4 regions of the Kocuria sp. cx-455 genome follow, and region 1 is predicted to be linked to each of the others. Evidence: riboswitches for the same ligand, from Rfam matches in the RefSeq annotation. Region 1 holds a riboswitch; each other region holds the start of a gene.

Region 1 (7,662 bases):
CAGCCTGTCCATGACTGACGGAACCGATTACGTGGGCAACCCGATCTTCGAGCTCGGATTCGTGGTGCCCAAGCGGATGATTTCCGGGCGTGAAGTGGAATTGGCCACCGAGGCCGGGCCGCGCACCATGTTCTTGTCCTACATCGGTGACGCGTACTTGGGGATCTCCGCCTACAACTCGCGTATGTCCAACGAGACGTTATTGTCCGGTGAACTCACGCTCAGCAACGGTGACACCGCCATCACCCGGAACCCGCGGCCGGTCGTGGTGTTCGCCAAGGACGCCTACTCGGACACGTTCATCTCGGTGGATCACATCCCTGCCGCGTGGCCGTCACGGATCTTGGTGCAGAACAAACCAGAATGGGTCGAGCAGATCACCGCCATCCTTGATGACTCGGCCTCACCGGACTACCGCATTGTGGGCCCGGGGGAGAACGGACTGCCCGAGGACTGGGTGCTGTTCGACGATGTCCAGGTGCTGCGCGCCGGTGACCCGATGCTCACTGCCAACGACAACTTCGCCGGGCTGGTGCCCCGCCTGGTGCCGGCCGTCACGCTGTCCGGTGGCCTGCGCATCCCGGGAGATGTGAGACGATTCTCGGCGTTGCGGCCACCGCAGATCACGGTCACCTCGGACTCCGATGATCCGCTGTCGCTGGAATGCGAATGGCGGAACCCGCACTCGTTCAAGCTGATGTCCACCAAACTGTCGGCCCCTCGAGTGCCACCTTTCCAGGTGAGCTTGGAGGGCTCGGACCTGATCCGGGACAACAAGACGCTCAAGCCCAGCGACTACACGCTGGTGCTCAAGGCTGGGCGCACCGTCAAACAGCGCCTGGAATTCCGCGTCCGTGACAGCTCCTTCTACATCACTCAGCGCTCGCTGGGCTACGAGGGTGAAATGGTGCACGTGGCGCAGGAGCCGTTGTGGCCCGTCACCTCGACCACCCTGGACGAGCTGCCGGATGAATACGTGCAGGGTTCCTTTGACAACATGGACTCGGTGGAACTGGCGCCGGACGCACCGCACGTGACGGTCCCCGGGATCGCGGGCTGGCATTCGGCCGAGGGTCTGATGCACCCCGAGCGCAGCAATGAACTTCCCGCACCCGAGGGGCCATCGTGCCTGAGCACCGGCAAGCACAAGGTGATCCTGCCGCCCATGGACCCCAAGGCCAAGGCGCCGTGGATCTTCGGACGCTGCCGCCGTTGCGGGCTCACCAAGCGCTACCCCGGGCGGCTCACCAAGCTGTCCGCGGTCGGTCAGACCGGTTCGGTGGAGTCCTTGCAGTTCATCGGTCCCGACTACGGCGACTATCCCGGGTCCTGGGCACCGTTAAAGGACGCGCTGACGTTTTTGGGTGGCGGCAAACGGGGGAGCCTGTCGATCGTCGCCCGCCAGGCCGAGGATTCCGAACGCTTCGAAGAATGGTTCGTGGGGCATTTACAGGCCCTGGGTTTCCTGGAAGTCATTCGCGACGGCAGCTGGACCGTACGTCGCTGGCAGGTGTGCTCACCCGCGCTGACACAGTTGGTGGATGGTTCCGTGTTGCTCACCGGCGGCTGGCGTGCGGAGCAGGAGGAAACGGTGACGGGCATCGCGGAATCGCTGGGCGCGGAGGTCGTGGTGCTCTCGCCCGAGGACCACGCAACCACGCTGTTGCAGGACGTGGACCTGGATGCTCTGCGTGACGAGCTTCCCCATGGCGCGTGCGATGTGGTTTACGAGGCGGGACCCGTCATGCTCGACACATTGCCACCCCTGTCTTCGGTCGTGGAATCGTTGCCGCTGATCGAGATGCAGTACAACGGCGTGGCCGAGCACTTCGTTCCCGAAGACGCCACATGGGAGGCCACGGAGGACCGTAACCAGGCGGGGCTGTTCCGCATCAATCACCACCATCGCACCCGTTACGCGTTCCGCACCGAGGCCGACGTCGCTTCGGGCCACGCCCGCCCGGTGTCCTCCGCACTGGGTAAGCACCTGGCCGCTCGGGACAACGGGGCACCGTTGGTCAGTTACGATTCGGAGCTGCAGTTGGTGTCCGTGCCGATCGGCGCGGAGTTGCCGGGGCTTTACGGCCGGGCCGCGGTGCTGTGTTCCGGTCTGCTGCCGACCAAGGTGGACGAGGACTTCTCCTTGAACTACGGGGACATCTCCGAGGAGTTCGCGAGCGCATTGGTGGCCAAACTGCTGGCCTGAGAATCGTTGATCATGATTCGCCCGCGCACTAGGCACGGTGTGAATACACGACTGAGGCCCCGCACCATCCAATGGTGCGGGGCCTCAGCACGTTCGGTCCCGATCAGGCGCTGAGCGCCACCGGTTTCGGTTCCAATTTGTAGAACGGAACACCGCCGGAAACGTTGGACGCTCCGGGAACCAGGAGCTGACGGTACTTCTCGCACCACTGGGCGCGGCCGCGATTGTGGGCGGTTGCGTGAACCAGGGCGCGAACGTTGCCGCTCAGGTATTCATGAACGTCCCCATTGGAGTCCGTGAGACGCACCACGTGGTGGTCGGGGTCGATGTCGACGGTGACGTCAACCCATTGTTCTCGAGAGGACTCGGTCGTTGCGCGTAGTTGTTGAATGTTCTTCATCAGTGTTGTGCTTTCATACAGAAAGGCTCTTGCTGCGCACGCGGTTGCGCCACAGCCGCTTCGTCATCCAAACCACCCCTGAACCGAGGGTTGGCGCGCGCCGGGTTGGAGCCCAACGGGCGCGCGGTGTTAACACCGCGCGCCAGAGCGCATCTCGTGAAGCTGGATTCGAGCGTAGCGGGTCGACGGCGTGGTAAACCAGGGAATGTCACATAACGTCACCAAAAGTTAACCAACGAATCGTTTGTGCACCACGGATCACGGCGATGTTGTGGACAACCTGCGCGCGCGCGAGGCAATGGTTCGTGCCCGTGCATAGTGATCCATGAGCTGATCACACACGGCGGTCCACGTGCGGGTCTGCACGGAGTCGTACGCGGTGCGGGAGAAGGCGGCGCGTTTAGCGTTGTCACCCACGAGATCCACCACGCGAGCGCGGAGCATCTCGGTGTCGCCGGGCTTGTACAGCCAACCGTTGCGGGATGAATCGACAAGGTCCACGGGCCCTCCTCGACCCACCGCCACCACGGGAACCGCGCTGGCCATGGCTTCCTGGATCGTCTGGCAGAAGGTCTCGTGTTCACCGGAGTGGACGAACACGTCCAGGGAGGCCATGGCGGTGGCCAGTGCGTCACCGTCCAGGAAGCCCGCGAAGTACGCGTTGGGAAGCATGAGGCGCAACATCTCCTTCTCCGGTCCCGACCCGATGATCACCAACCGGGTGTCGGGCAGCGAGTCCAGCACCACGAGGTCCTGAACCTGCTTCTCGGGTGCCAGACGACCCACGTAGCCCACGAGCTTGCGCCCGCCGCCCACGCGTTCGCGCCAGTCCTGATCGCGGCGGGCGGGATCGAACCGGCGAGTGTCCACCCCGCGCCGCCACATGCGCACGCGCTGCACACCGTGGGCATGCAGCTGCGAAATGGCGGCCGTTGACGGTGCCAGGGTCACGGTCGAGGAATTATGCATGTTTCGCACATGGCTCCACAACACGTTTTCCAGAACGGGCGCGCCGTACCGCGCCGCGTATCCGGGGATGTCCGTCTGGTACACGGCGGCGCACGGTAATCCCAGGTTCTTGGCGGCTTGAATGGCCTGCCACCCCAGGACGAAGGGTGAGGCAACGTGAACGACGTCCGGTTGGAAACGGGTCAGGATTCGTTGCATGCGGGCCACAGTGCAGCTGGCCACCCGCACGTCCGGGTATCCGGCAAGCGGAATGGATGCAATGCGTTGGACCCTGACACCGTCGAGGGTGGCCACGGAACCCAACGTGCTGAACTTGTCGTAGGACGGGGCAATGACCATGGCTTCGTGGCCTTGCGCCCGAAGGTAGTCCAGGACTCGCACCACGGAATGCGTTACGCCGTTGACGTGGGGGAGGAATTGTTCGGCAACCACTGCGATTTTCACGGTTAACACGATGGCCCGGTCGGGTCACCGGACGTCCAAGCCCCGGTGACCTGTCGGTGAAGTCTGGGCCAACTCCGGTGGGGACGTGGAAAGATGGGGGGCGATGAACTTCCCCACCTTTTCCAGCACCCTGTCCGGGGTTCGCGAGCGGTCGCAGCGCCGTCGAAACAATGACCCCGGAGATTCACCCGCCGCACCGCCCTCGCCCGGTTCTCCCCGGGGCGGCCGTGAGGGCGGATTCCCCATGCCCCTGTGGTTGCAAGGAGTGGTTGAACTCATTGCCGTGGCGGCCGTGAGCTTGTTACTCACCGGGCTGGTGATGGCAGCGGTGTGGCTGGCCGGCGGGTTCGATTCGTTAGGTGTGTTGGGCGGACTTCAGCTTGCGGGTCAGGTGTGGCTGGTGGCGCACTGTACGCCGTTGACCATGGCGGCGATCCAGGGCATCGACCTGTCCTCCGGGGGTGGAACTCTCACCCTGGTCCCCCTGGGCCTCACCCTCATACCGTTCGCCCTGTCGGTCATCGCGGGGAGGAGGATTGCGCGCGCGTGCTGGCGCGGTCAGTTCCTCATCCCCTTCTGTGCCGGCATGGTCAGCTACGCGCTGATCGGAGCGCTCGTGGCGCTCGTGAGTAGCACCGAGTACGTCTCGGTCAGCGTGCCGGCCGGTGCGGTGTTCCCCTTGATTCCCGCGGGCCTGGGGACTTTGGTTGGGGGGTGGAGCGTATCGCGCTCATTGGCCGCGATCCTGGGTGCCGACGCCGCATCGTGGATCCAGCGCACCAGCCAGTACTCCAGGTGGGCGGGTTCCTACCTCTGGGCCGTGGTACGCGCGGGGTTCTTGTCCGCCGTGGCCATGATCGCCGCGGGTGCGTTGGTCACCGCGGTGACGCTGGTGTGGAATTGGGACCGGATCATTGCCGTGTACCAGCGGTTGGGCACGGGCGCCGCCGGTGACACCGCCCTCACGGCGCTGCAGTTCGGCTATCTGCCCAACATGATCGTGTGGTCCGCCGCGTGGATCAGCGGGGCCGGATTCTCGGTCGGGGAGGGCGCACTCACTTCGCCATTCGAGACGTCACTGGGTGCGTTGCCGCAGTTCCCGCCGTTTGCGGCCCTCCCGGAGGGGGGTCCGTGGGTTTATGCCCCCGCCGTGGTGGTGCTACCGGTGCTGGCCGGAGTGCTCGCGGGCTGGTGGTTCCTGCGCGAGGGCGAGAATCACCTGGACGACTGGATGGCCATCAGGTTGCCCATGCGGTGGTTCACGTTCATCGTCTCGACCGTGCTGACCGTCGCGTTCATCGCCGCGATCGGCGCGGGTCTCGTGGCCTTGCTCGCCTGGTTGTCCCAGGGATCGCTGGGCATGGGGAGGCTCACGGACATCGGGCCCAATGCGTGGCACGTGTTCCTGTGGGCCGGCGCCGAAATCACCGCGGGCGGCGTGATCGGATACATCCTGGGCCCGTGGCTCGAACGCGAGGGCTATCGAAAGAATCCGTGGAACAGTTCCCTGGAGGAGCCGCCCCGGGGCAATTCTGATCCCGAAGACCAGCAGCGCCACGGTGCAGAAGCCTCCGCGGCCGCCCGGGCCGCCAAGGTAGAAGCCAAACAGGCCAAGAAGGCGCAAGCCCGGCAGAAGCGAGCGGCCAGGAAATCAGTACGGCGAAAGGCCGCACGGCTAGCGGTGCCCGAGGCGGACGCGCGGCCGGATGACCGCCAACCGCAGCAGACCGAGACTCCGGCACCGGTCCGGCCCCGGGGCGATGAGACCGGGACCGGAACTGGATCGAGCGGCGTCGGCGGCGATCGGAACCGCGTTCCGTGGAATGCGAACGGGTCGACAGCGGTGACCCCTCAGGGGGCGGGTGAAGCGGACTCAACCGTGGCGGACGGCGCCGGCGTGGCCGTGTTCGACGGAACGTGGGCGGATTCCGGGGATTCTGCCGATGCGGGAGACTCCGACGCGGCGGGCGCCCCCGACGTAGTGGGCGACCCCGACGGCGCGGGCTCCGGCGATGATTCCCCCGGACCGGTCTCGAGCTCCGAGCCGGAGAGGTAGTTCCAAATATTGTCCGTGAGCTGGCGTTGACAGTGACTGGTGGAGGACAGCGTGAGGGCGGAGGAGGCGCACTCCTGGTAGACCTGCGAGGCCGGCCAGACGGCCAACCGTGCCCCACCACCAAAGGCATTGAACCCGCCCCACACAATGGCCAGGACGGCCAGGAACGTGAGGAGCATGCGGGGCTGCACCGTGCGGGACGTGCTCAGCACCACGATGCCCAGGACCACGCTGGCCAGTGCCATGACCACGCCCACGGCCGTGGACCACACGAGACCGGTCACCAGGGCGGAGGACAGCAGGGCGAGACCCGCTGCCACACCGGCAAGCCTCAAACGGGAGGACGCGCGTGCTGTGTCTGGGCCGTCGGAATCCTGCATGATCTCCACTGTAGGGCAGCGGCAGGGTCCGGGTTGACCGCAGAAAATCGCTAGCATGATCGGTATGCGACTCGTGGTCATGGTTTCCGGTTCCGGTACGAATTTGCAGGCAATCATTGATGCGCTGCACAAAGGCCACGTGGACGTGGACATTGTCGCGGTCGGCGCGGACAAACCGTGCGCAGGTTTGGAACGCGCGGAGGCCGCCGGGATCGACACGTTTTTGGTGCCGCTGGCGAATTACCCGGAGCGGGAGCAGTGGAACCGGAGCCTGGAACGCGCCATCGCCAACTACAACCCGGACCGCGTTGTGTTCGCCGGGTTCATGCGTATCGTGGACGCTCAATTGGTAGCGCGTTTCGCCGGCAGGATCATCAACACGCACCCCTCGCTGCTGCCCTCGTTCCCGGGCGCGCACGCCGTGCGGGACGCCTTGAACTTCGGTGTCAAGGTCACCGGCGCCTCCGTGCACGAGGTCGTGGCAGACGTGGATGCCGGCCCGATCCTGGCCCAGGTGGCCGTGCCGGTGACCCCGGAGGATACCGAGGAAACCCTGCACGAACGCATCAAATCCGCCGAACGCGGTCTCCTCGTCAATGCCCTGGCGACACTGAGCCGCGAGGTTAACTTTGATTCACCGGGGAAAGAGCAGTCGTAGACTTTCCTGTGCCACCGGCACCATCCCTACCTCTCCTGGAGTTTTTGTGAATTCGATTCAGCTGGACCGTGTACCCCTCAAGCGCGCCTTGATCTCCGTGTATGACAAGACCGGCCTGGAGGAGCTGGCGCGCGGCCTGCACGAGGCCGGAGTAAGTATCGTCTCGACCGGCTCCACGGCGCAGCGGATCTCCCAGGCTGGCGTGCCCGTCACCGAGGTTTCCGAGGTCACCGGGTTCCAGGAATGCCTGGACGGCCGCGTCAAGACCCTGCACCCGCGGGTACATGCCGGGATCTTGGCCGATCGCCGCAAGCAGGAGCACATCGACCAATTGGCGGAACTCGAGATCGAGCCCTTCGACCTGGTGGTCGTGAACCTCTACCCGTTCGTCGACACCGTGCGTTCGGGCGCCGCTCAGGACGACGTGGTCGAGCAGATCGACATCGGTGGCCCGTCCATGGTGCGTGCCGCCGCCAAGAACCACGCGGCCGTATCCGTGGTGGTGGACCCCGCTAGCTACCCGGGCGTGGTCGATGCCGCCCGGGGAGG
Region 2 (7,662 bases), on a different contig from region 1:
TGGCAACTTACCGCCATTGGCCTGGGCGCCATCATCGGCGCGGGCATCTTCGCCCTCACCGGCACGGTCGCGAAAACGGACGCCGGGCACCGGGGACGGGCACGTGATGGACCTCTTCGCGGTGGTGTTGTGCCTGGGGGTCGCATGGCTGCTCAACCGCGGGATCAAGAGCAGCGCGCGGGTGGAGAGCGCGCTGGTGTTCGTGAAGATCGCGATCGTGCTGGCGGTGATCGTGGTCGGCGCGTTCTACATCCAGCCGGAGAACCTCTCACCGTTCATGCCGTACGGGTTCGGCGGCGTGGCCACCGGGGCGGCCACGGTCTTCTTCGCGGTGTTCGGCTACGACGCGATGAGCACCGCCGCCGAAGAGAGCAAGGACGCGGAGAAGAACCTGCCCAAGGCGATCATCCTGTCCCTGGCGATCGCCATGATCCTCTACCTGCTGGCCTGCACCGTGCTGACCGGGATGCAGCGCTACAGCGAGCTGTCCGACACCGCGGCGTTCGCGTTCGTGTTCGAGGCCGTGAACCTGCCGATCTTCGCCCGGATCGTGGCGGTCGGGGCGATCGTGGGCATCATTACGGTGCTGTTCTCCTTCAGCCTGGGCGCGTCCCGCGTCTGGTACGCCATCAGCCGCGACGGACTGCTGCCGCGGTGGTTCGCGCACCTGAACAAGCACCAGTCCCCCTCGCGGCCGGTGTGGATCGTGGGGATCGTCTCCGCCGGGATTGCGGGCTTCGTGCCGATCGGGGAGGCGGCCGAGCTCACCAACATCGGCATTCTGTTGGCCGTCATCGTCGTCTCCGCCGCCGTGATCGTGCTGCGCTATCGCTCCCCGGACCTACCGCGGACCTTCCGCACCCCGTTCATGCCCGTCACCCCAATCCTGGGCATCGGCTTCTCGATCTGGCTGGTGACTCAGCTGCAGCCCGCCACCTGGGTCCGGTTCGCCGTCTGGTTCGTGATCGGGGCGGCGGTCTACGGCTTATACGGCTATCGACACGCGAAGCTCGGGCACGGCGAGGTGGTCCAGACCGATGAGCGCGGCTGAACGCCCCCGCCGCGCCGGGAATCGTGGATAAGGAGCCCACATGAACTTCTTCCGACGGCAACTGAATTTCCGCAATTACAACCTGGGCGTCTTGGCGATCGTTGCGGCGGGGGCCTACCTGTTCCTGGTGGCCCTGGCCCTCGCTTATCTGCTGTACTTCCTGGTCTACCCTGGCCCGGACGCGATCGGTGCCACGTTCGAGGGGCTGCCCGCCATTGCGCTGACGGCGCCGACGTCGCTGCTCCTGCTTCCCGTCACGGGCCCCTTCGACGCCTTCGGCCCCGGCGCGGCCGTGTTCGTACTCGTACTTTCCGGGCTCGTGCAGGCGTTCGTGCTGTATGTGGTGCTGCGGGGGCGGCGTCGGGTGGCGCCGAAGGCCGCGGCGGCGTGAGTGGGTGCATTCAGGGTCAGCGGCCGGATTCCGTGCTCGATTCCCGGGAACCTCCGCCCGCGGTGACGGTGTAGCGGAGCAGTACCACGCCGGAGCGGAAGGTTCGCGTGCCGATCAGTTCAAGACCCGGCAACGAGCTGTTCTCGGCGACGAGCCCCTTCCCGCGCCCCTGGACGGCCGGGTACACGAACAGCCGGATCTCGTCGACGAGTCCGGCGGCGATCACCTCATGTGTCAGGGTGATGCTGCCGGTCAGTACGATGTCACCGCCGGCGGTGGTCTTGAGACGGCGCACTTCCTCCACCGGGTCGCCGGAGAGAACGGTCGAGTTGCGCCACCGTGGATCGGTCATCGACGAAGAGACCACGTACTTCTGCACCTGGTCGAGGTAGGCGCCGGCCGATTCGTCCGTGTGGTGGGGCCAGTAGCCGCGAAAGTCCTCGAACGTCTGCCGCCCCAGCAACACCGCGTCCGAGGACGCGCCCTGGCGGTCCAGTTCTTCCTGGAGGTCACCGACATCACCCTGGGGTGAGGGGTCGAACCAGTCGTCAAGCATCTCGATGCGTCCGTCAACGGTGATGTTCTCGGTGAGCAGTAGCCGGCGCATGGTGGCCTCTCTCCGCGGGGGTTGATGTTCGAATAGATTACTGTGTTTTCCGCCGGGCGGGCAGTAGTCTGATCCACCGCAACGTGTGTTCCCGTGGGGCCGGCCACCTTAGGCCCCGCCGGGTTCAGGAGCAGCTTCCGGGAGTCCGAAGAAGCTCGTAATACTTTTTCCGTGCCTTCATCGCGTGGATCTCCATGCTATTCAGGCAGCATCGACCCAGGCGCGTACTGCGGCGCGTAGAGCCTCCGAGCGGTTCATGTGCTGGTCTTGGGCCTTCCGTGCCAACAATTCCAACAGTTCTTGATCCATGCGGAACTGAACCACGCTACCGGCGGTCTTGCCCAGCACCAGTGGTCGTCCCCGACGACGCATCTCCTCCACGTCGTAGCCGGCCTCGGCCTCGTCAGCCCAGGTCTGAATCTGCTCGTCTCCAACAGGGCGGCCGTTGATCATTCTCATACTAAATATTGTAGTACGTAAATCAGGGTCCGAGTCTGCCACTCGGCACCGTTGAACGGGTGGCCCGCGCGCATGCCCGGCCGGCTCAGCGCTTGCCGAACTTCGTCCGCGTCACCACCAGGCCCAGCAGCGAGATCAGTGCGATGGCGATGTAGTAATAGCTGGGGGCCAGTAGCGAGCCCGTAGAGTTCACCAGCCACGCCAACACGAGCGGGGCAAAGCCCCCGAACAGCGTCACGCCCACGTTGTAGGCGATCGACATGCCGGTGGTGCGGATGTTGGTGGGGAACATCTCCGACAGCAGCGCCGGCAGCGGGCCGAAGTACAGCGCCATCAGCGCACCCAGGACCACCTGCACCGCGGTCAGCATCCCTACGCCTGGGGAGGCCACCAAGATCACGAACAGCGGGTAGGCCACCACGACGGCGGCTACCGCCGCGACCGTCATCACCCGTGCGGGCCCCACCCGGTCCGCGAGCTTGCCCACCAGGGGCGCCCCGATCAGGGTGACGATCCCGGAGATGATGCCGCCCAGGTATCCGGCGTACCCGGGCAGGTGCAGGTTCTGCACGGCGTAGGTGGGCATGAACAGGATGAGGTAGACCGACACCGATGCCAGGCCCACGACCGCCGCGGAGGTCAGCCACCTCGGTGCCGCATGAATGAGGGTGGCGCCCAGGGGTGACTTCACCTGCTCACCCCGGGCCTGCTGGAAGTCCGGGGTCTCCTCCATCCTCAGCCGGATATACAGGCCCACCGGGCCGATGAGCAGGCCAACGAAGAACGGCACGCGCCAACCCCAGCTGTAGAGCGCTTCATGGCTCAGGAAGGTGTTGAGGGTGAAGCCGAAGCCGGAGGCCAGGAACATGGCCACGCCCTGGGTGGCCACCTGCCAGCTGCCGTAGAACGCCTTGCGATCCGGGGCGTTCTCGATCAGGAACGCCGTGGCCGTGCCGAACTCGCCACCGGCGGAGAAACCCTGGATGAGCCGGGCCACCAGGATCACCAGGGCCGCCGCCGGGCCCAGGACGGCCGTGGTGGGAGCGGTGGCCATGATCAGCGTGCCCAGCATCATCAGCAGAATGGTCAACGTCAGCGCGCCCTTGCGCCCGTGTCGGTCTGCGTAGGAGCCCAGCACCATGGCCCCCAGCGGGCGGATCAGGTAGGACACGCCAAAGGTGCCGAAAGTCAGCAGGATGCCGAGGACCTGACCGCCTTCACTGCCCGCGGGCTCGAAGAACAGCGCGGAGATCACCACGGCGAACGACGAGTAGACGATCACGTCGAACCACTCCAGGGCATTCCCGATGGACGACGCCACCACGGCCCGCCGCGCTCGCGAGCGGTCCTGCGCCGTGACGGGCGTTCCGTGCGTTCTCGCGCCCGGGTTTTCTGCAGCCGTGCTCATGCTGTTTCTCCATCTGTTCGGGTCCGGACGAGAATGCCGAGACGGTGCGTCACGACGCGGCGTCGAGCCGGTCGATCAAGGCGTTTACAAAGGCCTCGCAGGCCTGCAGCTGCTCCAGTTCCACATACTCGTTCGCGGTGTGGGCCACCGCAATGTTCCCGGGGCCGCACACCACGGTCTCGATCCCGGCCCCGTGGAACAGGCCTGCCTCGGTACCGTAGGTGACCTTCTCATCCGAGGGCAGCCCGCCGCAGTCCCGGGCCAGCCGCACGACGTCGGCATCCGCGGCGGTCTCCAGGCCGGGGCCCTGGGCCTTGACGGCCAGCTCTATGCGGGCCGCGGGGTTCTCCGCGCGCATCTCGGGCTCTAGTTCATCGAAGAGGAAGCCGCGGATCTTCTCGACGACCGGCCCGGGATCGACGGTGCCCAGCGCCCGGAACTCGAATTCGGCAGTGCACGCGTCCGGGACAGTATTGTTCGCGATGCCGCCCGCGATTTGGTTCACCCCGCCGGTGGTGAACGGCACGGGGTAGGCATCGTCGAAGGGGCCGTTCTCCCGCCAGTCCGTCGCCAATTTCCGGTAGAACTCAGTAAACCGCCCCGCGTAGTGGATGGCGTTGACCCCGTTCGGGGTGAGGGAGGAGTGGGCCGCCACCCCGTGGAAGCGGGCCTCGAACAAGTTGATGGACTTGTGTCCACGCACCACCCGCATGCCGGTGGGCTCGCCCACGATGCAGCACCACGGCCGGATGCCCCGCTCCCCCAGACGGCCGATCATCTGCTGCGCTCCGAGCAGGCCGACCTCCTCGTCGTAGGAGAGGGCCAGGTGCAGGGGCTCGGCCAGCTCCGCCTCGAGCATCCGCGGCAGCCTGCTGAGGACCACGCCCAGGAAGCCCTTCATGTCCGTGGTGCCCCGGCCGTAGAGCCGGCCGTCCCGCTGCTCGGTGGTGAACGGGTCACTGTGCCAGTCCTGCCCGTCCACGGGCACCACGTCGGTGTGCCCGGAAAGCACCACGCCGCCCTCGGTGCTGCCGTCGCGGGCCGGGATGGTTGCGAAGAGGTTGGCCTTACGCACCCCGGCGGCGTCTTCCTCGGGCAGGACCAGCGGTTCGACGCCGGCGCGCCGCAGCTTTTCCGCCACCCACTCGATGAGCTCCACGTTGGAGTTGCGCGAGGTGGTATCGAAGGAGACGAGGCGGCCGATCCAGTCAAGAGAGGAAGTCATGAGCAGACTCTAGGCGTAGGCACCAGCGGCCGGTCAACCCTCCGCCCGGGCCCGCTCACCGGCCCGCGCCGGCGGCTACCTCTTGACGACCCGGGCGGTGACGGGGGTGTGGTTGGCGAAGATGTCCTGCACCGGGCAGCGGGCCTCCACGGTGCGCCCGAGCTCCTCGTAGCGCTTTTGCGACTCCGGGCCCGTGATGGACACAGTCAACCGGACCTCGCTGAAGCCCGGGCGGACGGTCTCGTCCGCGCCGAACAGGCCGCGGACGTCCAGGTCGCCCTCGGCGCCGATGTCGATCCCGTCGAAGCGGATGCCCAGCTGGTGGGCGTAGAGCCGGTAGACCACCACCTGGCAGGAGATCAGCGCGCCCAGGGCGTACTCGACGGGGCTGGCGGCGGTGTCCTCGCCGGCCAGGGCCGCGGGCTCGTCCACGGAGAACTCGTGCTTGCCTGCAGTGATGCGCGTGGCCACCGGGCCGGTGCCCTCGCCCGTGATCTTGAACGTCAGCTTGGCGCTGGCGGGGCTCTTGGCGATGGTGCCGGACCAGGCGGTACCCGCCTCGTCCAGACGGTCGGCACGATCCTGGGCGAGGTCACGCAGAGCTGTTTCGGTCATGACGGAGTCCTTCCTCTCGGCGCACGCCGGGGCGGAGCGCCTTACTTACGCCGCCCGGCCGGGCCGGCGTCGAATCGTCACCTGGGGCGCCCCGCTAAAGCGACGAGGGTTGCCGTCCAACCAGCCAGGGCCAGGGGTTGGAGCCCTTGATTCCGCAGGCGATCTTGCCAGATCGGGAGGTCGGGATGCGCAACGGAGCGTAACGGGAGGACTTCTGGGGCACCGCCGACAACGCATAGTGCTGGACCGGGCGTGAAGCCCTCGCAGAAGATGTCGATCAATCGTGCTGGCGGGAGATGAATCCCGCCATCCCGGGGACTGTGAAGGCGACGACCCCGTGGTCCGGTGCGTAGATCAGCCCCTTGCTGATCAGATTTGCACGGGTCGGTCCCAGGCTCCTGCCTTTCCGCTTCAGCCGGTTAGCAACTTCGCCTGATCCGACCCCGTCGTCTCCTTCAGGGCACATGGCCCGCAGGTACTGCTTCTCCGCCGCGGTTGTCCGGTCCCACCGGGCGCGGAAGAAGCCGTTGTCCAGTTGTCCCTGGCCGACAGCTACCCCCATCCGAGCGTCTTCGAACTCGATCGCGGCCCCGGTCGCTGCGTTCCATGTCTCCTGACCGAACTGTTGGATGAAGTACGGGTAGCGACCTGACGTCGTGACGACGTAATCAAGAGCATCGGCACTCCAGTCAACACCTTCCTTGCGAGCGGGTTTGAGGATGGCCTCGCGGGCACCGTCGCTGTCGAGTTTCTTGATCACGCTGTAACGGAAACGCTCCGAGTACGATTTCGCCTCCGCCAGGGTCTGGGGCAGGCTGGGTAGACCCGCCAGAGCGAACAGTACCGGCAGGTCGTCGGTCGCAGCGGACTGCATGACGGCCGCAAGGGTCTGGATCTCCTCGGAGCTGAGGTCTTGAGCCTCATCGATGAGCAACGCCAGACTTACCCCGTCTTCACTGGCAGCCAAGGAGACATCGCGGACCAGTTTGCCCAGATCAGTCAGCAGAAAGCCGCTGTCTGCGGCGCCACCAGTAGCGCCGCTCAGGTCGACACCGAAGTTCCAAGTGCCTGTGGTGTCGTACGAAGCCTTGAATGAGAGAGCAGTCTTCAGGGCGCGAAGGAGCCTCTTCCCCGCAGACGGTCGCGCCAGGTCCGACAGGGGGCCGTACAGCCCTTCGCCCACCATCTCGCGCAGAGCGCGACCAGAACCAGCTTCGAGCTGAACGGTGATCCAATCCCGCGTCTCGGCATCTCGGCGCAGCCGCGACAGGAGAACTGTCTTCCCGACTCCGCGTAGGCCATAGAGAATTATCGGCTGATCCGTCTTGCCTCGTTCAGCTCGTTGCAGGGAAACGCTCCAGGCATCGATGACATCGTTGCGTCCGACCAGGGCAGACGGCTTGCGACCGGCTCCTGGGGAGTAGGGGTTGCGCACAGGATCCATTAAGGCCCTCCCGGGGGATAGCGAAGTCTAGGGGAGTATAGCGTTTTGCTATACTCCCCTAGACTTCGCTAGAACTCGCGGGCAGGGATGCTGGAGCCGCATCTGGTTCAGTTCCGGGCGCGAAGCGGTCCCCCTCGTAGACTGCCTACGAGACCCCCGACCCCACGAGTAAGGCACCCACTCCCGTGTTCAACCACGCCTCCTTCATTTGGGGTGCCGCGGACATCCTGCGCGGCACCTACAAGCAGCACCAGTACGGCGATGTGATCCTGCCGTTCACCGTCCTGTTCCGCCTGGACGCAGTGCTCACCCCCACCAAGGAGGACGTGCTGGAGGCCATCGGCCCCACCTACGTGGACACCGAGCCGCCCCTGGCGATGATCCGCAACCGCACCAAGCAGGCCGGCAACGAGCACACCTATAACTTCTTCAACCGCTCGCGACACACGCTCAAGACCTTGC
Region 3 (7,662 bases), 170 kb from region 1:
CCGTGGCCGCCGGCCATTTCACAGCGCAGCAGCACGGTCTCCGGGTGTTCGGCGTGTTCGCGCAGCGCGGCCACCCACTTGGCCGGTTCAACGTAGAGCACCCGGGTGTCGTTGAGGCTCGTCACCGCCAAAATAGGCGGGTAGTCGGCAGCGCGGAGGTTCTCGTAGGGGGAGTAGGAGCGCATGTAGTCGTAGACCTGCCGGTCCGCCACGGGGTTGCCCCATTCCTCCCATTCCAGGGCCGTGAGGGGAAGTTCCGGCATCAACATGGACGTCAGCGGATCCACGAACGGCACCGCGGCCAACGCACCGCAGTACAGGTCCGGAGCCAGGTTCAGCACCGCGCCCACGAGCAACCCGCCCGCGGAACCGCCGAGAACCGCAATGCGAGCGGCGTCGACGTCCTGCCGTTCGGCGAGGTGGCGGGTGACCGCCACGTAATCGGTGAAGGTGTTTTTTTTGGTGAGCTTCTTACCGTGGTCGTACCAGGAGCGGCCCAGCTCGCCGCCGCCGCGCACGTGGGCCACGGCCCACACCACACCGCGGTCGAGCAGCGACAGACGGGAGATCGAGAACCCCGGATCGGTGCTGGACTCGTAGGAGCCGTAGGCGTACTGGATCACGGGAGCCGGGACGGTGGTGTCCAGGTCCGCGCGCCGCACCAGGGAGATGGGGATGCGTGTCCCGTCATCGGCCACGGCCCAATCGCGCTCCACCGTGTAATCGGTACGGTCGTACCCACCGAGCACCGTGGCTTCGCGGCGCAGGATGGGCTCACCCACACCCAACTCGTCCGCACCGTGGTGTCCAGGCCCGGCCGTGGGGATGTCGTAAATCCGCGGGGGCGTCACGAAGGACGTGTAGGACACCCGGACCACGGGGTTCTCATAGCGGGCGGAGACGAGCGAAGCGGTGAAAAGCTCCTCGTCGAAGTCCGGCTCCGTACCGGCCAGACCCTGCGCGCCGGCGGTGCCGGCCATGAGGGATTCGAGGCCCGCGCGCGGAATGAGCCGCACCCGCGGGGTCGTTTCGGCACGCAGGGACACCACCAAATGCGTGGCCGTGGGCTCACACACCTCGATCCGGGCTTCTTCGCTCACGGGGACCACGTCCACGAGATCGACATCGGCGATACTCGAACCGGCTTGGGACAACGGCATGAGACTGACGCGGGAGTTCGGCGCCTGGTAGTCGTGCGTGAGTAGCACGTAGTCGGTGCCGGCCACGGTGATGGGTTCGGCCGAGTACAGCACGCGGTCACTTTCCGGAATCAGGGTGAGCCACTCATGGTGCGGCGCGGCGACGGGGCGAATGCGGTACTCGCAGTACTCCGAGCACGCGGAGACCACCATGAGCCACTTCTTGTCCGCGGACAGTTCCACGCCCAGCCACAGGCCGGGATCGTCCTCCTGGTACAACAGTTCGTCCTGCTCGGAGGCGGTACCGATCACGTGACGGTACACGCGCCAGGGCCGCCACGAATCATCGACCACCGTGTAGATCAGCTGCGACGCATCGGGGGTCAGGAAAGCACCGTAGGAAGTTTGCTCGATCCGGTCGGGCAGCAACTGTCCGGTGGCCAGATCCTTGACGTACACCGTGAACCGCTCGTCTCCGGCGGTGTCCTCGGACCAGGCCAGATGGGTTCCGTCCTCGGAGACACTGAACGCGCCCAGGCCATAGAACTCATGGCCCTCGGAGGCGGCGTTCGCGTCCAGCAGCGTTTGTTCGCCGGGCAACGTGACACCGGGTTCCACCGTGGGGGGAGTCCAGGCGTCTTCTGAGTCGCTGATCTCGGATGCGGGGAACCTGCAGAAGACCTGATGCGCCCCACCCTCGACGGTGCGGGCGAAATACCACCAGGCTCCATTGCGGGAGGGGACGGACATGTCGGTTTCCTGCGTGCGGTCCTTGATTTCACGGTAAATGTCCTCGCGCAACGGTTGCAGGTGCGCCGTCACGGCCTCCGCGTAGTCGTTCTCACGGTTCAGGTGAGCCCGCACGTCATCCGAGTCCTTGTCCCGCAGCCACTCGAAGTGATCCTCGAACACATGATCATGGAAACTGCGGTGAACGGTGCGTCGAACGGCTACGGGGTATGCGGGCATCTCGGAACTCATGACCCCAGTCTAGGGAGCACGGCACAATGGTGTTCGTGTTGACCGATTCCCCGCAGCCACGACCCGCCCGTGACGGCCCCGCCCGCTCCGAGCTGTGGTTCCACATAGTGCTGGTCCTGGGGGTGTCATTGGGGTCTTCCGCGGTGTACGCCGCATTGAACCTGGCGGAGACGCTCTCGCGGGGCCCGCTCTCGGATGCCGAGGCGACTTTGAATCGGGTCTTGAGCCCGGTTCCGGCCATCGACCTGCTTCGGCAACTTGCGAGCATTGGCTTCGCCCTGGTGCCCGTGGCGCTCGCCCTCTACCTGCTGGCCGGTTCGCTACCCGGTATTGCAGCCGTGCTGCGGCGGATCGGCGTGGACGGTCGCCGCCCGTGGTGGGACGCGGCCTGGGGAGCCGGGTTGTTCCTGGCCATGGGTTTGGGGACCGTGGGCCTCTATCAGGTGGGCAGGGCACTGGGGGTCACGGCGGCCATCACCACATCGGCCCTGGACGAGCACTGGTGGACGGTGCCCGTGCTGATCCTGTCCGCACTGCGCCACAGTGTGGTCGAGGAAATCATCGTGGTCGCGTTCCTGTGCGATCGGTTGCGGCGCATCGGCTGGTCGTGGGTCACGATCGCGGTGGCCACGTCCCTCTTCCGCGGCAGCTACCACCTGTACCAAGGCTTCGGACCCGCGCTGGGCAACATGGTCATGGGTCTGGTGTTCGTGTGGGTTTACCGCCGCTACGGTCGACTCGCGCCTTTGCTCATCGCCCACGCGCTACTGGACATCACCGGTTTTTTGCTCCCCCAACTGCTCGCGCGCTGATCGACGACGCCGCCGCTGCCGCGGCCCTCTCGAGCGAAAGGTCGCGGCAGCGGCGTCGGCGGGAGAAGTCAGATCGTGACCAGGCCGTCCGGGGTGGCGAAGGAAACCTCCATGACACCGGGGGTGCCGTTGGGCGAGCACCAGGTGACGTCCAGGGCTGCCAGGACGTCCTCGACAGGCCCACCCAGCCATTCGGTGACGCGCTCGGGAGAACCGGCGATCTCCATGCCGGCCAACCGGACGTCCGTGAGCTGTGCTTGGGAGGGGTGCATGTCCGGCTCGGAATCAAAGTGGACCATGAACGGCAACTGAGGATCGGCGATCAGACCCTTGACCCCGATCTGGTGCCACTCCAACTGGCGGCCGTCCGGGAACAGCCGGGAGCCCGGAACGGAGGGGCGACCGAGCTTGTCCTCGTACGGGGCCAGGTCCGGTACCTCAACCACCCAGCCGAGCCAGCCGCCTCCGGCCTCGGAGCGGGCGCGCACGGCCTGACCGAACGGGGCCTTCTCCGCGGCGGGGTGCTCCAGCACCTCGACGACCTCCACGTACTGGTGGTCTGTGAGCGGCAGGATCATGTTCCGCGTGCCGAAGCGCGGGTGGATCCCGCCCTTGACCGGCTCGATCCCTAGCTGATCGGCAATCCGTTCCGTGGTGGCTTCAAGGCCATCGGATTGAGCTGCGAAAGAGACATGATCCAGTTTCATGCTGTCATGGTGGCACCGCGCGGGGTGGTCACCAAATCGGGACATAAAACATGTCCGTGTGATGCGGGTAACTCAGCTTGACGTCCGAGGTACCGGCTCCGGAGAATGAAGGGCAGGTCACGAGAGTCAGCGACAAGCCCCAGCTAGCTGACCGGCAACCCTCCCTCCGCGGTGGGGTGCCCTGGGTGAGGACCGGGCCGCATCGGAACAACTCGATGGCGGCAAGCGCGGGTCACAGGTGCCCGATCGCCGCACGGGCGCCGTGCTGCGGATCGATCACCGGGCCCCTGACCCCGAGAAAGGGAGTGCGGCATGAGCCCCGCAGCCACCCCGTCCGAGCCCCGGAACTGGGCTTTCGAAACCCGTCAGATCCACGCGGGACAGGAACCCGATCCCACCACGGGATCGCGGGCCTTACCCATCCACCAGACAACCTCGTACGTGTTCCCGGACGCGGAGACCGCGGCCAAGCGCTTTGCCCTGGCCGAACTGGGACCCATTTACACGCGCCTGACCAACCCCACGACCGAAGTGGTCGAGAACCGCGTGGCGTCCCTGGAGGGCGGGGTGGGCGCGCTGATGCTCAGCTCGGGTCAAGCGGCGTCCACCTTTGCGATCCTCAACCTGGGCGGTGCCGGAACCCATGTGGTGGCCAGTCCGTCCATGTACGGCGGCACCTACAACCTGCTGCGCCACACCCTGCCCAAGATGGGCGTGGAGACCACGTTCGTGTCGGACCCGGACGATCCCGAGGCATGGCGCGCCGCGGTCAGACCCAATACGGTGGCGTTCTTCGGGGAAACCATTCCCAATCCTCGTAATGACGTGCTGGACATCCAAGCGGTTGCCGCGGTGGCCCATGAGTCCGGTGTGCCGCTGATCGTGGACAACACGATTGCCACGCCGTACTTGATTCGACCCATCGAATGGGGCGCGGACATCGTGGTTCATTCCGCCACCAAGTTCATGGGCGGACACGGCACGTCCATCGGCGGCATGATCGTGGACGCCGGCAACTTCGATTTCGGGCAGGATCCGCAGCGCTTCCCCGCCTTCAACGAACCGGACGAGTCCTACAACGGCCTGGTGTACGCCCAGGCGCTCGGCAAGGACGGCAATTTCGGTGTGAACCTGTCCTTCATCCTCAAGGCGCGTGTGCAACTGCTGCGCGATCTGGGTTCCTCGATCTCCCCTTTCAACGCGTTCCTCATCGAGCAGGGCATCGAGACATTGTCCCTGCGCATGGACCGCCACGTGGCGAACGCCCAGAGGGTGGCCGAGTGGCTCGACGCGCGCGACGACGTTCGCGCGGTCTCCTACGCCGGCCTCACGTCGTCCCCGTGGCATGAACGCGCTGAGAAGTACGCGCCCAAGGGTGCCGGGTCCGTGCTCGGTTTCGTGCTCGACGGCGGTCGCGAGGCGGGAACGGCGTTCGTGGACGCCCTGAGCCTGCATTCCAACGTGGCCAACATCGGCGATGCCCGCTCCCTGGTGATCCACCCGGCCTCCACCACCCACTCGCAGCTGACCGACGACGAACAGCGGGCCACCGGCATCGAACCCGGGTTCGTCCGACTGTCCGTGGGGTTGGAGAACATCGACGACATCCTGGCGGACCTGGAGTCAGGTTTCGAGGCCGTGGCCGCACTGGGCGGCGCAGGGGCGCCGTCGTCGGCCGCATCCAGAGTGGGAGGAACGCGGGCGTGACCATTGTGGGAGGCGGAACCACCGACTCGCTCGTCCGCGAGGACGGCGTGATGGGTTACATCAACGTGGGTCCCCTGACCCTGGAATCCGGCTACCGCCTCCCGCGTGCGCGACTGGCCTACGAAACATGGGGGCGGCTCAACGAGGACGCGTCCAACGCGGTGCTCATCGAGCACGCCCTGACCGGGGATTCCCACGTGGCACGGGGACAATCACGCGATCACGCACCCGAGGTGGAACGCGTGGCCGCCGAGGCGGGCGGCTGGTGGGACGGCCTGGTGGGACCCGGGGCGGCCATCGACACGGACAAGTACTTTGTGGTGTGCGCCAACATTTTGGGCGGCTGCTACGGCAGCACCGGCCCGGCGACCCAGGCCCCACCCGAGGTGGACCCGGAGCAGAAGGCCTGGGGGTCGCGCTTCCCGCGCATCACCGTGCGGGACACCGTGACTGCCGAAGCGGTCCTCTCCGATGCCCTGGGTATCGAGCGCTGGCGATTGATCATCGGCGGTTCCATGGGTGGGGCGCGCGCTCTCGAATGGGCTGTGATGTACCCGCAGCGGGTGGCCGCGTGCGGTGTGGTTGCCGCGTGCGCCTCCGCCAGCGCGGAACTGTTGGCGTGGGGCCAGGCGCAAGCGCTGGCGATCCGGCAGGATCCGAATTTCCGCGGTGGCGACTACTACGACGGCGACTTTCCGGAAGCCGGTTTGGGACTGGCACGACGCATTGCCCACATCACCTACCGATCGGCCGCGGAGTTGCACTACCGCTTCGGCCGGGAGACCCAGCCGAACGAGAACGTGGCCGCAACCCACACCGCGCAGCGCGGCCGTTACCGGGTGGAGAGCTACCTGGATCACCAGGCGTCCAAGCTGGCCGGTCGCTTTGATGCAAATGCATATTTGAGCGTCAATGAGACGCTGATGTCCCACGACGTCACGCGCGGGCGCGGCAGCCTGACAGAGGTTCTGTCCGGCACCTCGTGCGAATGGCTCGTGGCCGGCGTGGACTCGGACCGGTTGTTCTTTCCCGCCGAATCCGCCGAGATCGTGCAGGCCCTACCGGGTGAGCAGCAGCTGCACATGATCAGCTCGCCCAGCGGCCACGACGGCTTCCTGATCGAAGCCCCGCAGCTGGGTCTGCTGTTGAAGAAGACAGTGCTGCGGGACTAGACCTCGGGAGTTGGTTCCGGGGCGTTCGCATGCTCACCCGCGCCCGGGATGACCGCTCGGCCGAATTGCGGGCGTTTGGCGGTGACGAAGTCCCCGGAGCTGCGCCTGGTGATGCGGCGGGCAACCCACGGGGCAAAGTGCTTGCGCGCCCATACGAGATCGTCCCTGCGGGCTTCCCGCTTGGTTCGCGCGGGCTGTGCCTGCCGGACATCGGGGACCAGTCCGTGCTCGATGCCCAGACAGTCCAGCACCTCCACGGCAATGCGCTGATGACCCAGGGGTGAAAAGTGCAGCCGGTCGGGTGCCCACATCAGCGGATCGGCCAGTTCATGAAGGCCCCACAGGTTCGTCATGACGGCGCCGTGGCGGGCGGCGATCACGCGCACGTTCTCGTTCCAGATGGCCACCCGACCCCGGATGCTGCGTAGCACCGGGGTGTTGCCCACATCGGGGCCGTCAAACATGACCACCGTGGCGCCCGTCTGCGCAATCCGAGCAATCACGCCGTCCAGTTTCAAGGCAATGGCATCGGGATCGGCGCCGGGTCGCAACATGTCGTTGCCGCCGGCGCTGATGGTGAGGAGATCCGGATGCAGGGCAAGGGCCGGTTCGAGCTGTTCGTCAATGATGGGCTGGTAGAGGCGGCCTCGGATGGCGAGATTGGCGTAGGCGAAGTCATCGGTGAGCCGGTCCAACTCCTCGGCCACGCGGTCCGCCCACCCGCGGTGACCGCCGGGCGCGTTCTCATCGGGGTCGCCCACGCCCTCGGTGAAGGAATCGCCGATGGACACCATGCGGTGCCAGGGGTGTGTCGGGGGAGCGGGTAGCTCCTGATGGTCATGAGCGTGGTGTTCAGGGGGAATGTCGGGCAATGTCATACGCGCTGTTCTACCACTGACCGCGGGCCGACGCACGGGTGGAGTGCGGGGGCGTGCGATCGTGTCAGGATGGACACATGAGTGATACCCCGTTTGTGATCTGGAACAACGAGCCCGCTGACCGCACCGATACGCCGCTGGTGGTGATGTTCCACGGGTACGGGTCCCATGAAGAGGATCTGCTGGCCATGATTCCCGCCCTGCTGCCCACGGCGACCTACGCGTCGTTGCGAGCCCCGCAGCCCGCGCAGATGGGGTACCAATGG
Region 4 (7,662 bases), on a different contig from region 1:
TCCAGGGCGGTCTCCCGCTCCACATCGTGCGGGACGTGCAGCAGCGGGGTCGCGGTGCCCACTCCCACGGGGCCGCGCGCGGTGTCCTTGAGCCGGCACAGGGTTTCCGAGGCCTTCTCCAGATCGGTGCGCCACACCGTACGGCCGCCGACGACGCCCGCCACGAGCGGGCGCTCACCCCACGCCTCGAGCGCGGCCTCACCGGGTTCATTGCCGCGGTCGAGGTCGAGGGCGAGGGCCTCGATATCGGTGGCGGCAAGGGCGAGCTGGGCGGCCTCTCCCGCGTCCCCGTACCCCACGGCGACCAAGATGTGGGGGCGGGTGGAGGGGAAGCTCAGGCGGGTGTAGGCCCTGGTCAGGGCGTCGATGATGGTGTCGTGGGGAACGTCCCAGCCCTCGGCGGCCAGGGCGTGCTCGTCCAATTCGACCCACGGGACACCCGCGTCCTTGAGCGCGGTGAGCAGCTGGATGTATAGATCCACCACGTCATCGAGCCGATCGATGGGCTGGGTACCCGGCGCGTCCGTGGCTTCCGGGCGGGCCAGCAGCAACAGTGTCACGGGGCCCACCAGCACGGGGCGGGTGATCGCACCGGTGGTGTCACGGCTGGTCACGAAACGTTCGATCAAGCTTTCCGGGTGGGCGGAGAGCGGCGTGTCCGGGCCGATCTCGGGAACGTAGTAGTGGTAATTGGTGTCGAACCACTTGGTCATTTCCAACGGCTCCAGGTGATCGGTTCCCCGGGACAAAGCGGTGATCAACTCAATGCCCTGCGGGGTGTCCGGAGCGGCGGGGCGGAAACCGTCCGCGCGGAACCGGGCCGGAACCGCACCCAGCGCCAGGGCGGTGTCCAGCGTCTGGTCCACGGCGAAGGTGTCGGACGGGACGGCGGAGGGCTCGCTGAGGCCCAGGTCCCGGAGGCGGCCCACGGTGCGCTCGCGCAGCTGGGTGAGGGTGTCCAGGACGGTCTGCGCGGGGTTCTCCGTGGGCTCGGACCAGTAGGCCTCCAGGGCCTTCTTGAGCTCGCGGTCGGGGCCGATCCGGGGGTATCCCAGGATGGTCGCGGCGGGGAACGAGGTCTTGGAAATGGCAGTCATTGGGGGTGCTCCTGAAGTAAAAGGGTGTGTTGTGGGAAGCCACGGTCGCTGGGACCGTAGCGAGAGGGTTCTGTCGGTAGGGTGGCGCGGTGTTGCTGTGGCTGCGGGGACACCGCAGCTGGGCTGTGGTCAGGCCGCGGAGGTGCTCCCGCGGAACTTGCGGGCGGCGTCGCGCACCCGGAGGTGGTCGAGAATGGCCAGCGGGGCGTCCGGCCGGTTGAACGTGAATAAGTGAAGGCCCGGGCAACCGAAGTCCAGTAGCTCGTCGATCAGGGTTAGCGTTGCCGCGATGCCCCGGCGACGCAGCTCGGCCGGATCGTCGGTGTTCAGGAAGGCGGTGATCCGCTCCGGGATCGGCACACCGGTCAGCTCGGCCATCCGACCCAAACGCTTGATGTCCGTCAGGGGCACCAGCCCGGCGACGATCGGGATGTGGATACCTTCCGAGCGCGCCCGTTCCAGGAACCGCACATAGTCCTGGGCGTCGTAAAGGACCTGGGTGATGGCGTAGTCGGCTCCGGCCCGCTGCTTGTCCCACAGTGCCGCCAGGTCCGCTTCGAAATCTCGGCCCTTGGCGGGCACGGGGTAGCAGGCCACGGACACCGAGACGGGGCGCTTACCGGGGCGCTCGCACGCCCCGAACATGCGTTCCTCGACCTCGCGGATCAGCTCGACCAGCTGCGATGCCCGATCGAAGCCACCCGGGTGGGTGGTCCACTCGCCACCACCCACGGGTGGATCGCCACGCAGGGCGAGAAGGTCGCGCACGCCGTCGTCGAGCAAATCCGTCACGGCGCGTTCCAGGCCGGCGCGGTCGGTGCCACCGCACGTCAAGTGGGCCACCGCGGGGGTCTTGGTCTGCTTCAGAAGGTGCCGCAGGGTTTCGCGGGACACCCCGTTGGCGCCGGAGTGACCGTGGGTCACGGAGAAGAAATCCGGACCGGCAGCGGCCATGGCGTCAATGTTGCGCCACACGGCCGCGGGATCGCGGGCGGGGTGCGGCGGGAACACCTCGAACGAGATCAGGGATTCGCGGCGCGGTCTGCGCACCAACCACGAGGTTCCCGTGGGCGGGCCGGTGGCGACGGTCTGCGTGGAGACCCGGGGTGTGGACAGGGCGGGCATAAAAATACCTCCGGCGGTTCTTGACGCCGGAGGTTGCTCCGTGCGCCGTACTTGCTCGCCGTGCGGTTGCGCGGCGGCCGGATCCTCATCTGGGGCACCCCGCTACGTGCTGGAGGGTTGCCGCCCGGTTAGCCAGAGCTTCACACCGGGACTCTTGATCCTTGTTGCGGAAGACACTAGCACAAGGTTTGGGCGGTGCACATCACACCCCGGAACGCGTGGACTCCATCGTGTGGTCCCGTGAGCGCGGGTCGTCGGTGTGGCAGGGGGCCCTGCGCATGTCGCGGGGATGGTGTAAAGAAGAACCATGGACCAGTTGCCCGAAGACCTCGTTGCCGACCTTGACGTCACGGGAGTGCGATCGCTGAGCGGTGGGGACACGGCCGCCGCGTATCGCCTGGACACCCCTGACGGGCCGTTGTTCGCCAAAACCATGCTCGACGCGCCGGCCGGTGTGCTCGAGTTGGAGGCGGCCGGCCTGGAAGCGCTCCGCGCGGCGGCACCGGCGGAGGTGTCCGTCCCCCGCGTGTTCCGCGTGAGCGATCAGGGTCTGGTCCTGGAATGGATCGACGAATCCAACGGCGCGGGCGGGTCCACGACCGAAGCCGAATGCGGCAGCGGCCTGGCCTGGATCCACCGCGCGGATGCGCCCCACTTCGGCGCCCTGGACCCCCAGCTGCCGCAGCGTATCGGCTCGTTCCCGGTGGATCTCTCACCCACCGACGACTGGGCCGATTTTCTCTTGCATCGCAGGATCGAACCGTTGCTACGCACGGCGGTCGACACGGGAAAACTGGACCCTGCGGCGTCGGACCTGTTGGCTGAACTGGCGCCCCGTGCGGCCGAACTGGCCGGGCCGGTCGAGCCGCCCAGTCTGCTGCACGGTGACCTGTGGGCCGGTAACAGGGTGATCGATGCCAACGGCCGCAACTGGCTGATCGACCCGTCCTCGTTCTACGGGCATCGTGAATACGACGTGGCCATGATGCTGCTGTTCGGCGGGTTCGGTGAAGCGTGCTTCACCGCCTACGACGAGGTCTACCCCCTGGCCGACGGTTGGCGCGAACGTGTCCCGTGGTACCAGGTGCCGCCGTTACTGGTGCACGCGATCCGTTTTGGTGGCGGCTACGGGAACGCCGTGCTGGATGCTCTGCAACGGGTGCGCTGAGGTGGAACCACCAGTCAGACACGCCTTGTCGCGTTGGACAGTTCACAGGCTTTTCAAGCATCATGGTGATCAACTTTTCTAATTCCTAGAATTTCGAGGTTCTTGATGGCTGAGTCGCGGTTCAGACCCGATGTCGTCAGCCCTCAAAGCCGCGAGCTGCGCCGCGTGGTGCGCGTCAATGACGACATCGGCTATCAGGTTCGCAGGATCATGGGTCTCAAGGAGACCGACTATCACGCGATGGCCATCTTGATGCGCCACCCCATGGGCCCCACCGAGCTGGCTCGCGCGCTTCACATCACCAGTGCGGCGGCCACGGCAGTGGTGGATCGATTGGTTCGGGCGGGGCACGCGGTGCGTGAGCCCCATCCCGATGACCGCCGCCGCATGATCATTCGGGCGGTGGACGCGTCCCGCGCCACGACCATGGAGCACGTGTACCCCATGATGAGCATGGTCGAGGAAGAACTGGAGAAGCTCGATGAGCGCGGGCGTGCCGCGGTCCTGTCTTTTCTCACGGGAACCGCGGCCAGTATGGAGAGCTACCGCGACGAACTCCGGGATCGACCCACCCGGGCCGCGCAACCGGCGGATCCCGGGGAACCCCTGGCAACCGGGGAGGAGCGCGCATGAGCTCTTCACGGTTGACCGAAACCCATCAGCCTTTTCCCGTGCCACTGCGCGGCGGGGCGGTTGCCACCTCCGATCCCGGGTGGGACGACTTCTGCGTGGCGGTGACGGAAGAACTGGACGCCTATTTCGACGGCCTCAGGGGCACGATTCGATGCAGCCCCGGGTTTCCGGTATTGCGCTCGCGGATTCGTGAGCAGGTCACGGGCGGAAAATTGCTGCGACCGCGTCTGACACGCCTGGCCTGGCGGGCTTTCGATGGGCGCCCCGATCCCGAGATGTCTGGCGACGCCCGCATCGCCCCCGATCCCGAGTGTGTCCGCCTGGCGGCGTCCTTCGAGCTACTGCATGCCGCGCTTCTGGTGCACGACGATGTGGTCGACCGCGATCCCGTGCGTCGCGGGCGGCCCACGGTGGGGGAGCTCTACCGCAGGGACGCGCACAGTGTGGGGGCGCCGTCGGAGGAAGCCCAGCACTTGGGTGAGGCGGTCGCGATCATCGGCGGTGACCTGCTGCTGGCCGGAGCCCTCCAACTGGCCACCACGTGCACCACCGATCCGGTGCGCTCACGAGCCGTGTCCGCAGTGGTGTTCGATGCTGTGACCGCCTCGGCCGCCGGTGAGCTGGACGACGTGCTGCTGTCCATGCATCGCTACGGACAGCAGCACCCCGCCGTGCAGGACATCCTCAACATGGAGCGGCTCAAGACCGCCACCTACTCGTTCGAGGCCCCGCTCAGGGCCGGCGCGTTGCTGGCCGGCGCAAACCAGGAGGACGCCGCTCGCCTCGCGCGGGCGGGTTCGCGGATCGGCGTGGCCTACCAGGTGGTGGACGACGTTCTGGGAACCTTCGGGGACCCACGAGTGACCGGAAAATCCACCGAAGCGGACCTGCGCGAGGGCAAGGCCACCGTGCTCACGGCTCACGGGATGCAGGATGCCCACGCACGCGAAGCACTCGTTGAATTCGCCGCCGGAAACATCACGGTGGCGCAGGTCAAGGCGGCACTGGCACAAGCCGGGGCCGAGACCAGGGCCGTGAAACTGGCCGCAGAACTTGTGGCCGACGCGCAGGACGCACTGGAGCGGCTGCCGCTGCCGGACGCAGAACGCGCCGAGCTCAGTGCCATTTGTCATTACGTGCTGCATCGGAGGAAGTAAGTGACTCGACCCGAGGTATCCTCGCGCGCACCTCTGCCGCTGTACACCCGCACAGCCGCCGCGGCAGCGGGCCAGGTCATCGGGCGGTACTCCACATCCTTCTCCTGGGCGTGCCGCACACTGCCCCGCGAGTGCCGCCGGGACATTTCCAGCATTTACGCCCTGGTGCGGGTGGCCGATGAAGTGGTGGACGGCACCGCCTCTGCCGCCGGGCTGGCCACGGGTCCCGTGCGTGCGGCCCTGGACGAACTCGAAACCGAGGTGGAACGGGGCCTGACCAGCGGGTTCTCGACCAACCTGGTGGTCCACGCGTTCGCCGATGTCGCCCGCCGCCACGAATTCGGCCGTGAACTCACCGCGCCGTTCTTCGCGTCCATGCGCGCGGATCTGGACGTGTCCGAACACGACCCCGAGTCGCTGGAAACCTACATTTACGGTTCCGCGGAAGTCATTGGTCTCATGTGCCTGGAAGTGTTCATGGGCCTGCCCGGCACGCGTGCTGACACCCCCGATCAGCGCGAGCTGCTGCGCGCGAGCGCACGTCGGCTGGGTGCCGCGTTCCAGAAGGTCAACTTCCTGCGGGATCTCGGTGCTGATCATGATCAACTGGGCCGCACGTACTTCCCGGACACGGACCCCGCCGAATTGGGTGAGGCCGAGAAAAACGAGTTGCTTGCCGATCTCCACGCGGATCTCGACGCCGCCGTACCCGGGATTCTCGCGCTCGACCGGCGTGCCCGCCGCGCGGTACTGCTGGCCCACGGCCTGTTCCACGAACTGGCTCGCAGGATCGCCGCGGTACCCGCGGCCACGTTGACCCAACGGCGCATCAGCGTGCCCACCGCGGTCAAGACGCGCATTGCCGCGCGCGTCCTCGCGGGATCCAGACGGGTGCCACGCTCCGATGCGGGCATTGGTTCCGGTGCCGGATCGCGAGGTGTTTCATGAGTCGCACGGTGGTGATCGGCGGCGGATTCGCGGGTCTGGCCACGGCCGGCCTGCTGGCCAAGGACGGCCACGACGTCCTGCTGCTCGAGCAACAAGAGATCCTCGGTGGGCGCTCGGGTCGCTGGTCCGCCCAGGGCTTCCGCTTCGACACCGGACCCAGCTGGTACCTCATGCCCGAGGTCATCGACCGGTGGTTCCGCCTCATGGGATCCGGCGCCGAGCAGGAACTGGACCTGCAGAAGCTGACCCCCGGCTACCGCACGTTCTTCGAACAGCACCGTGATTCGCACCCCGTGGACGTGGTGTCCGGGGAAGCGGAAGAACTTTTCGAGCACCTCGACCCGGGTTCCGGAACGGCGCTCAAGGAATATCTGCAGTCCGGTGCCGAGGTCTACGAGCTGGCCAAGAGGTACTTCCTGTACACCAACTTCACCAAGCCCTGGGAGCTCATGACTCCGGAGGTGCTCAAGAACCTGCCCCGGCTGGGCGCGCTGCTGAGCAACTCGATGGAGGGCTACATTGCCAAGCGGTTCCCCGACCCGCGCGAGCGGCAGATCCTGGGCTACCCCGCGGTCTTCCTGGGCGCGGCCCCGGATTCCGCCCCGGCCATGTACCACCTGATGAGCCACCTGGATCTCACGGACGGAGTGCAGTATCCGCAGGGTGGGTTCGCCGCGCTCGTTGACGCCATGGAACGGCTCGTCCGCGAGGTCGGCGTGGACATCGTCACCGGCGCCACGGTCACCGGCATCGACGTGAGCTCGTCCGGTTTTGCGGTGCCACTCGGCCGACGACGCCGCGGCGCCGTCACCGGCGTACGGTACCGCCTGGCGGACGGAACCCGGGAGCGCGAGGCGGCGAGCGTCGTCGTCGGTGCGACCGACCTGCACCACCTACAAACTCAATTGCTCCCGCAGCCGTTCCGCGCACCCGAGTCGCGTTGGAAGCACCGCGACCCGGGACCCTCCGGTGTGCTCGTGTGCCTGGGCGTGCGCGGAAAGCTGCCCGAACTGGTCCACCACAACCTGCTGTTCACGGCGGATTGGCCGGACAACTTTGCGCGGATAGCGGAGGGCAGGGAACTCGCGGACGAGACGTCCATTTACGTGTGTATGACCTCCGCAACCGACCCGGGGGCCGCTCCGGACGGGGACGAGAACCTGTTCATCCTGGTCCCGGCACCGGCCGTGCCCGACTGGGGGCGGGGAGGGATCCACACGAGCGAGGTGAACCAGCCGGGCGCACCGCAGGTCGAAAAGGTGGCCGATGCCGCGGTGGCCCAGCTCGCCCGATGGGCAGGCATCGAAGACCTGGCGGAACGCATCGTGGTCCGCAGAACCTACGGCCCCGGTGATTTCGTGTCCACCGTCAACGCGTGGCGCGGCTCTCTGCTCGGCCCCGGGCACACACTCGCGCAATCGGCGTTGTTCCGGCCGGGTGTGAGCGACGGGGGAGTCAAGGGGCTGTTCTACGCGGGTTCGTCCGTGCGGCCGGGAATCGGGGTGCCCATGTGTCTCATCTCGTCCGAAGTGGT

The links. A riboswitch is a leader RNA that binds a small molecule or an ion and turns the genes downstream of it on or off. The one in region 1 is predicted to bind S-adenosylmethionine.
Region 2: linked by a shared signal. The riboswitch ahead of AC3ENJ_RS06370 (OsmC family protein) and the one ahead of AC3ENJ_RS05150 (hypothetical protein) in region 1 are both predicted to bind S-adenosylmethionine.
Region 3: linked by a shared signal. The riboswitch ahead of AC3ENJ_RS04425 (bifunctional o-acetylhomoserine/o-acetylserine sulfhydrylase) and the one ahead of AC3ENJ_RS05150 (hypothetical protein) in region 1 are both predicted to bind S-adenosylmethionine.
Region 4: linked by a shared signal. The riboswitch ahead of AC3ENJ_RS11015 (methylenetetrahydrofolate reductase) and the one ahead of AC3ENJ_RS05150 (hypothetical protein) in region 1 are both predicted to bind S-adenosylmethionine.

The regions. Positions count from the first base shown of each region.
Region 1 covers NZ_JBYIPM010000002.1:284,119-291,780, reverse strand. Annotated here, with positions in the region: gene AC3ENJ_RS05155 (hypothetical protein) at 1-2,206, shown strand, start outside; gene AC3ENJ_RS05150 (hypothetical protein) at 2,310-2,606, opposite strand; SAM riboswitch class IV at 2,627-2,768, opposite strand; gene AC3ENJ_RS05145 (glycosyltransferase family 4 protein) at 2,865-4,019, opposite strand; gene AC3ENJ_RS05140 (cell division protein PerM) at 4,264-6,075, shown strand; gene purN (phosphoribosylglycinamide formyltransferase) at 6,511-7,113, shown strand; gene purH (bifunctional phosphoribosylaminoimidazolecarboxamide formyltransferase/IMP cyclohydrolase) at 7,160-7,662, shown strand, end outside.
Region 2 covers NZ_JBYIPM010000003.1:175,904-183,565, forward strand. Annotated here, with positions in the region: gene AC3ENJ_RS06340 (APC family permease) at 1-1,051, shown strand, start outside; gene AC3ENJ_RS06345 (SCO4225 family membrane protein) at 1,092-1,442, shown strand; gene AC3ENJ_RS06350 (dihydrofolate reductase family protein) at 1,459-2,049, opposite strand; gene AC3ENJ_RS06355 (ribbon-helix-helix protein, CopG family) at 2,251-2,508, opposite strand; gene AC3ENJ_RS06360 (MFS transporter) at 2,594-3,916, opposite strand; gene argE (acetylornithine deacetylase) at 3,966-5,141, opposite strand; gene AC3ENJ_RS06370 (OsmC family protein) at 5,217-5,756, opposite strand; SAM riboswitch class IV at 5,793-5,908, opposite strand; gene AC3ENJ_RS06375 (ATP-binding protein) at 6,034-7,191, opposite strand; gene AC3ENJ_RS06380 (type I restriction-modification system subunit M N-terminal domain-containing protein) at 7,386-7,662, shown strand, end outside.
Region 3 covers NZ_JBYIPM010000002.1:117,860-125,521, reverse strand. Annotated here, with positions in the region: gene AC3ENJ_RS04440 (S9 family peptidase) at 1-2,120, opposite strand, end outside; gene AC3ENJ_RS04435 (CPBP family intramembrane glutamic endopeptidase) at 2,147-2,932, shown strand; gene AC3ENJ_RS04430 (VOC family protein) at 3,001-3,639, opposite strand; SAM riboswitch class IV at 3,755-3,873, shown strand; gene AC3ENJ_RS04425 (bifunctional o-acetylhomoserine/o-acetylserine sulfhydrylase) at 3,952-5,346, shown strand; gene metX (homoserine O-acetyltransferase MetX) at 5,343-6,518, shown strand; gene AC3ENJ_RS04415 (SGNH/GDSL hydrolase family protein) at 6,515-7,396, opposite strand; gene AC3ENJ_RS04410 (alpha/beta hydrolase) at 7,474-7,662, shown strand, end outside.
Region 4 covers NZ_JBYIPM010000007.1:5,999-13,660, forward strand. Annotated here, with positions in the region: gene metE (5-methyltetrahydropteroyltriglutamate--homocysteine S-methyltransferase) at 1-1,097, opposite strand, end outside; gene AC3ENJ_RS11015 (methylenetetrahydrofolate reductase) at 1,227-2,222, opposite strand; SAM riboswitch class IV at 2,265-2,382, opposite strand; gene AC3ENJ_RS11020 (fructosamine kinase family protein) at 2,530-3,390, shown strand; gene AC3ENJ_RS11025 (MarR family winged helix-turn-helix transcriptional regulator) at 3,496-4,023, shown strand; gene AC3ENJ_RS11030 (polyprenyl synthetase family protein) at 4,020-5,180, shown strand; gene AC3ENJ_RS11035 (phytoene/squalene synthase family protein) at 5,181-6,128, shown strand; gene crtI (phytoene desaturase family protein) at 6,125-7,662, shown strand, end outside.